2 linked regions of the Tistrella mobilis genome follow. The protein of the gene in region 1 interacts with the protein of each later gene in a pairwise test. Links are inferred from orthologs where the notes say so. Each region holds a gene or a part of one and is shown in the gene's direction. Other genes may lie near its edges.

Region 1 (3,829 bases):
TCAGCCAAGGAGACAGGCCATGCAGATCCTCTACACCGCCAATGCCACCGCCACCGGCGGCCGTGATGGCCGCGCCGCCAGCGATGACGGCCGCATCGACCTGCCGCTCGCCATGCCGGCAGCACTGGGCGGCAACGGCAAGGGCACCAATCCCGAACAGCTGTTCGCAGCCGGTTACGCCGCCTGCTTCCTGTCGGCGCTGAAGCTGGTCGCCGGGCAGAAGGGCGTGAAGCTGGGCAATGACGCCCAGGTCGCGGCCGCCGTCTCCATCGGCAAGGACGACACCGGCTTCGGCCTGGCCGTCACCCTGACTGTGAGCCTGCCGGGTGTGGATGCCGCTGCGGCGCACGCGCTGGTCGAAGCCGCGCATCAGGTGTGCCCTTATTCCAAGGCAACCCGCGGCAATATCGAGGTTGAGCTGACGGTCGCCTGAGGCGTCTGCGGCCCCTGCATCCGCCCGGAATGCGGGGGCCGGCCGGCGTGGTTGTTCGGCGGCGCAAAATTGGTTAGCTTCGGGGACGATTTCACGACCGGCCGGTGACGCACGGGATATCCGAGCGGCCCGGCCGATGCGTGTAAGCCTTCGACTGATCGCCCGCCGACGCCGCGCCCCCGCGTTTCGACGGCAGGCGTCGCCCTCTTTTCCGGCGCCGCTTTGATGGCGGCACCGGTTCAAGTTCCGGGATCGCACCTTGTCCGACACGCCCGTTCCGCCCATCGCTTCCGATATCGCTCCGGTCACGATCGAAGACGAGATGCGGCGCTCGTACCTCGATTACGCGATGAGCGTGATCGTGGCACGTGCGCTGCCCGACGTCCGCGACGGCCTGAAGCCCGTGCACCGGCGGATCCTGTTCTCGATGCACGAGAGCGGTTACGAGTGGAACAAGCCGTTCCGCAAATCGGCGCGCGTGGTCGGCGACGTCATGGGTAAGTACCACCCCCATGGCGACAGCGCGATCTACGACACCATGGTCCGCATGGCGCAGGATTTCTCCATGCGCCTGACGCTGATCGACGGCCAGGGTAACTTCGGCTCCATGGACGGCGATCCCCCGGCGGCCATGCGTTATACCGAGGCGCGCCTGACCAAGGCCGCCAGCACCCTCCTGTCGGATCTCGACAAGGAGACGGTGGACTTCCAGAACAACTACGACGACACGACCCGCGAGCCGACGGTTCTGCCCGCCCGGTTCCCGAACCTGCTCGTCAACGGCGCGGGCGGCATCGCCGTCGGCATGGCGACCAACATCCCGACCCATAATCTGGGCGAGGTGATCGACGCGGCCATCGCGATGGTCAACAACCCCGAGATTACCGATCTTGAACTGCTGCGAATCGTGCCGGGCCCCGATTTTCCGACCGGCGGCATCATCGTGGGCCGAGGCGGCAGCCGCGAGGCGTTGCTGACCGGCCGCGGCTCGGTGCTGCTGCGCGGCAAGGTCGAAGTCGAGGAGATCCGCAAGGATCGTATGGCGATCATCGTTCGCGAGATCCCCTATCAGGTCAACAAGGCCCGGATGATCGAGCGCATCGCCGAGGCGGTGCGCGAGCGCAAGATCGAGGGTGTGGCCGATCTGCGCGATGAAAGCGACCGGGACGGCGTGCGGGTGGTGGTCGAGCTGAAGCGTGATGCCACGGCGGAAGTGGTCGTGAACCAGCTCTACCGTTTCACGCCGCTGCAGACCTCGTTCGGCGTCAACATGCTGGCGCTGAACGGCGGCAAGCCCGAGATGATGACGCTCCGCGACATGCTTCAGGCCTTCCTGGAGTTCCGCGAGGAGGTCATCACCCGGCGGACGATCTATGAGCTGCGCAAGGCGCGCGAGCGGGCGCATGTGTTGATGGGCCTGGGCGTCGCGGTCGTGAACCTCGACCCGGTGGTGGAGCTGATCAAGGCCTCGCCCGACAGCGCCTCTGCCCGCGATGCGCTGATGGACCGGCCCTGGCCGGCCGGCGATATCGCGCCTTATATCGCGCTGGTGGGCGAGCCCGACCGCAGCGTGGTCGATGGCATGTACCGGCTTTCCGAAGCCCAGGCCCGCGCGATCCTGGATCTGCGCCTGCATCGCCTGACCGGGCTTGAGCGTGAGCGCATCGGCGCCGAACTGCGTGAGATCTGCGACAGAATCCTGGAATTCCTTCGCATCCTCAATGATCGCGCCCGCATGCTCGAAGTGCTGCGCGAGGAGCTGATCGAGGTCCGGGACGAGTTTGCAACGCCCCGCCGTACCGTGATCGAGGAATCCGAGTTCGACTACAATGTCGAGGACCTGATCGAACGCGAGGAGATGGTCGTCACGGTCACCCATGGCGGCTACATCAAGCGCGTGCCGCTGTCGACCTATCGGGCCCAGCGGCGTGGCGGCAAGGGCCGGTCTTCGATGGCGGTGCGCGACGAGGATTTCGTCTCGCAGATCTTCGTGCTCAACAGCCATGCCGCGGTGCTGTTCTTCTCCACCGCCGGTCAGGTCTACAAGCTGAAGGTCTGGCAGCTGCCGGCGGGCACGCCGCAGAGCCGCGGCAAGGCCATGGTCAACCTGCTGCCGCTGAAGGAAGGCGAGGTCATCGCCACCCTGATGCCGCTGCCCGACGATCCCGACATGCCCGAGATCGCCGAGGTCGACGAGGCCGCAGCCGACGAGGCGGCGGAGGAGGCGGCCGAGGCGCTGGACGCCATCGCCGATGGCGACGCCTATGTGATGTTCGCGACCGCCAGGGGCAATGTCCGCCGCAACCGTCTGGCCGATTTCGTCAATGTGATGAGCAACGGCAAGATCGCCATCCGTCTGGGCGAGGGCGACCGTCTGGTCGGCGTGCTGCCGTGCAACGGCGGCGACGACGTGGTGCTCGCCAGCCGGGCCGGTAAGGCGATCCGCTTTCCCGTTGGGGCGGTGCGGCTGTTCAAGAGCCGCACCTCGGACGGTGTGCGCGGCATCTCGCTGACCGGCAGCGACGAAGTGGTGTCGATGTCGATCATCCGCCATCGCGAGGTGGATGTTGATACGCGCGACAATTATCTGCGCTTCGCCAACGCCAAGCGTCGCTGGCTGGCGCAGCTGAAGGCGTTGGAGACCGGCACCTCGGCCGTGGTCGACGGAGAAGAGGCGGCACCGGTCGAAACCGGCGACCTGCCGAAGGACGAGGCGGAACTCGCAGCCCGCTACGGTCTGGATCTTGAGACCGCCCAGCGGCTGGAAGCGGAGGAAGAGTTCCTGCTGGCCGTGACCGCCCGCGGCTATGGCAAGCGCACCTCGGCCTATGAATATCGCACAACCAATCGTGGCGGTTCGGGCATCGTGAACATGACCACCGGCGCCCGGAACGGCCATATCGTGGCCTGCTTCCCGGTGGCACAGGGCGAACAGATCATGCTGGTGACCGATGGCGGCCAGCTGATCCGGACGCCGGTTGCCGATATCCGTATCGCCGGCCGCGACACCATGGGCGTGATCGTGTTCAAGACCGCCCAGGACGAAAAGGTGGTCTCGGCGGCCCGGTTGAGCGAGACCGCGGAAGAAGAACAGAACGGCGCCGGCGAGGCCAATGCTGATGGCGAAGCCGGTGACGAGGGGGAGCAGGACGCGACGGTGACGACCGATCTTCGCGGAGACGAAGACGAGGCGTAAGCCGGCGCGGGTGGAGACCCAGTGGAGGACCAGGCATTGAGCGGCAAGGGCATCTATCCGGGGACATTCGACCCGGTGACCAACGGGCATATGGACATCATCCGACGCAGCCTCAGGGTGGTGGACAAGCTCGTGGTGGCCGTGGCGGCCAACCCCGGCAAGGGACCGATGTTTTCTCTTGAGGAGCGGGTGAGCCTGGT
Region 2 (3,460 bases), 2.2 Mb from region 1 along the record:
ATTGAGGGCGAGGTGGAGGCGGCACTTGCCGGCCAGCCCGCCCTTGCGGTGGAAGACGGGCTGGCCCGACGGCTGGCCGAAAACCGGGGGATCGATGCCGAGACCGGGACGACCCGGGCCGGTGTCCATCGCACGGATCTGGCCGTGACCCACGAGGGCAACGGCATGCCGGCGGCGCGCTGCTCCACCGGCGAACAGAAGGCGCTGCTGCTGGCCCTGGTGCTGGCGGTGGCACGGCTGAAACGGACGGTGGAAGGATCGGCGCCGATCCTGCTGCTGGATGAAGTTGCAGCCCATCTCGATGCCGAGCGACGCGACGCGCTGTATGACGTGCTCGTTTCGCTTGGCGCCCAGGCCTGGCTTACCGGCACCGACCGCCCGCTCTTCGCCGGGCTCGGCGGCGGACGGGCGCAGTTCGTGCGGATCACCGATGCCTCGGCGATCCGCGACCAGATCGTCGACCCTGCCGGCACTTCCCTGCCGGCGGCGGACGACCATGACCGAGGATGATGGAACCGGTTCGATGACAGAGCAGCCCGCACACTCCCCGTCCGAGACTGCCATCGCAGCCACGTCCTATGGCGCCGATTCGATCAAGGTGCTGCGCGGCCTGGATGCCGTGCGCAAGCGTCCCGGCATGTATATCGGCGATACCGACGACGGCTCGGGCCTGCACCACATGGTCTACGAGGTGGTCGACAATGCCATCGACGAGGCACTGGCCGGCTGGTGCGATACCGTCGATGTGGTGTTGAACCCGGACGGGTCGGTGACCGTGCGCGATAACGGCCGCGGCATCCCGGTTGATATCCACGAGGAAGAGGGTGTGTCGGCGGCCGAGGTCATCATGACCCAGCTGCATGCCGGCGGTAAGTTCGACCAGAACTCCTATAAGGTCTCGGGCGGTCTGCACGGCGTCGGCGTGTCGGTGGTGAATGCGCTGTCGGAATGGCTGGAGCTGCGCATCTGGCGGGCGGGCAACGAGCATTTCATGCGGTTCCGCATGGGCAATGCCGAGGCTCCGCTTGAAATCGTCGGGCCCTCCGGCGACCGGACCGGCAGCGAAATCACTTTCCTGCCGTCGACCGACATCTTCACCAGGACCGAATTCGACGCGGCGACCCTTGAACGGCGCCTGCGTGAGCTGGCCTTCCTGAACTCCGGCGTGACGATCGAGTTCACCGACCTGCGGGCGGAGACACCGGCGGTCCATCGCATGCATTACGAGGGCGGTATCGAAGCCTTCGTGCGCTATCTGGACCGCAGCAAGTCGCCGCTGCACTCGCTGCCGATCACCGTGTCGGGTGAGCGCAGCGGGATCACGGTCGAAGTATCGATGCAGTGGAACGACAGCTATCACGAGAATGTTCTCTGCTTCACCAACAACATCCCGCAGCGGGACGGCGGCACCCATCTGGCCGGTTTCCGTGCGGCGCTGACCCGCACGATCAACGCTTATGCGGCGTCTTCCGGCCTTGCCAAGCGCGAGAAAGTTGCGATCTCGGGCGAGGATGCGCGCGAGGGTCTGACCTGCGTTCTGTCGGTGAAGGTGCCGGACCCGAAATTCTCGTCCCAGACCAAGGACAAGCTGGTCAGTTCCGAAGTGAAGCCGGCGGTTGAGAATCTGGTGGGCGAGCGTCTGGACCAGTGGTTCGAGGAACACCCGCAGGACGCCAAGGCGATCGTCGGCAAGGTGGTCGAGGCGGCGGTGGCGCGCGAGGCGGCACGCAAGGCCCGCGAACTCACCCGGCGCAAGAGCGCGCTCGATATCACCAGCCTGCCCGGCAAGCTGGCCGACTGTCAGGAGCGCGACCCCGCCAAGTCCGAAATCTTCCTGGTCGAGGGTGATTCGGCAGGCGGCTCCGCCAAGCAGGGCCGCAATCGTGCCAATCAGGCGATCCTGCCGCTGCGCGGCAAGATCCTGAACGTGGAGCGCGCCCGCTTCGACAAGATGCTGAGCTCGGCCGAAATCGGCACGCTGATCTCGGCGCTGGGCTGCGGCATCGGCCGGGACGACTTCGATCCCGACAAGCTGCGCTACCACAAGATCATCATCATGACCGACGCGGACGTGGACGGCAGCCATATCCGCACCCTGCTGCTCACCTTCTTCTATCGCCAGATGCCCGAGCTGATCAAACGCGGCCATCTGTTCATCGCCCAGCCGCCGCTCTACCGCATCAAGCGCGGGTCGAGCGAGGTGTATCTGAAGGGCGAGCTGGAGCTAGAGAACCACCTGATCGCCCAGGCGCTGGAGGACACCGTTCTCACCCTGGCCTCGGGTGCCCAGCATGCCGGCGGTGACCTGCGGGTGATCGTGGAGCGCTCACGCGATGTCGCCAACCAGCTGAAGGCCATCGCACGGCGTGCGCCGCTCTGGCTGCTGGAAGAAGCGGCCCTCGCCGGCGCGCTTTCCGAGGCTGCCTTTGCCGACCGGGCGGCGGCGGAACGCGCCGGTACCGTCCTGGTCAGTCGGCTGGATGCCCGTGCCAACGAGCATGATCGCGGCTGGTCCTTCGCGGTCGAGACCGGTGCCGCGGAAGGCGAGATCGGCCCCTCGGCCGGTGCCGGCCGGGCGGGCGAGGTGCGGCGGATCCGGGTGCGCCGCGAGCTGCGCGGCATGCAGGAAAGCTATGCCATCGATGCCAGCCTCTCGCGTGGCGGCGAGGCGCGGCTGATCAGCCGTCATCTGGCCGAACTGGGCCCGGTCTTCGACGGCGTTGCCACGATCGCCTTCGACAAGGGGCGCGAGGTGCGGGTCGTCGCCCCGCGTGATCTCTTCGAGGCGGTGCTGGAGGCCGGGCGTCGCGGCATTCAGGTGCAGCGCTATAAGGGGCTGGGCGAGATGAACGCCGACCAGCTGTGGGAGACCACCATGGATCCCAACAGCCGCACCCTGCTTCAGGTTCGGATCAATCACGCCGACGAGGCGGATGAAATCTTCACCACCCTGATGGGCGATGTGGTGGAGCCGCGCCGCAACTTCATTCAGGACAACGCGCTGAACGTTTCCAACCTGGACGTGTGATCTATGGCCGATGATGCTCTGCAGGGACGGCAGTCATTCAAGGACGCACTGCTGATCCTTGCAGAAGCATCGCGGAAACTGGAAGCGCAAGGGGTTGCGCGGCCGATCCTGGTGGGTGGAGCAGCTGTAGAATTCTATACGGCTGCACGCTTCATTTCGGGCGATTTTGATATCGTTACTCCCAGCCAGGATAAACTCGAAGCGGTCTTGCGCGACTCGGCTTTGAAACGCCACGCGATGGGACGCATGGATTGCAAAATTACGCGTTGAATATTGGTATAGAGGTGGTTGGTTCACGTCTCCTGGACGGCATGGGATCGATCGACCATGTTTCGCGGATCGAATTTGAGCCGGGGTTTTATGTCGATTTTATCGGAGTGGAAGATCTGATTGCTGACCGGGTGGCGCAGGCTGATGCGACGTCTCGGTTGG

What was found.
Region 2: the proteins of gyrA (region 1) and gyrB interact in binary tests that used the Escherichia coli proteins (3 or more experiments, as listed by UniProt). The link is inferred for Tistrella mobilis from one-to-one orthologs.

Annotation. Positions count from the first base shown.
Region 1 is NZ_CP121017.1:2,200,925-2,204,753, forward strand. What follows is about bases 314-3,829. They hold gyrA (DNA gyrase subunit A), read left to right. Parts: upstream 314-692; coding sequence 693-3,629; downstream 3,630-3,829. Other genes in these bases: P7L68_RS15745 (organic hydroperoxide resistance protein), read left to right, coding at 314-433; coaD (pantetheine-phosphate adenylyltransferase), read left to right, coding at 3,651-3,829. Outside these bases: more of P7L68_RS15745, read left to right, coding at 20-313. UniProt on the Escherichia coli protein: A type II topoisomerase that negatively supercoils closed circular double-stranded (ds) DNA in an ATP-dependent manner to maintain chromosomes in an underwound state.
Region 2 is NZ_CP121017.1:3,704-7,163, forward strand. Bases 129-3,275 are described here. They hold gyrB (DNA topoisomerase (ATP-hydrolyzing) subunit B), read left to right. Parts: upstream 129-523; coding sequence 524-3,028; downstream 3,029-3,275. Other genes in these bases: recF (DNA replication/repair protein RecF), read left to right, coding at 129-510; P7L68_RS05680 (hypothetical protein), read left to right, coding at 3,032-3,275. Also shown: more of recF, read left to right, coding at 1-128; more of P7L68_RS05680, read left to right, coding at 3,276-3,298; P7L68_RS05685 (hypothetical protein), read left to right, coding at 3,340-3,460. UniProt on the Escherichia coli protein: DNA gyrase negatively supercoils closed circular double-stranded DNA in an ATP-dependent manner to maintain chromosomes in an underwound state.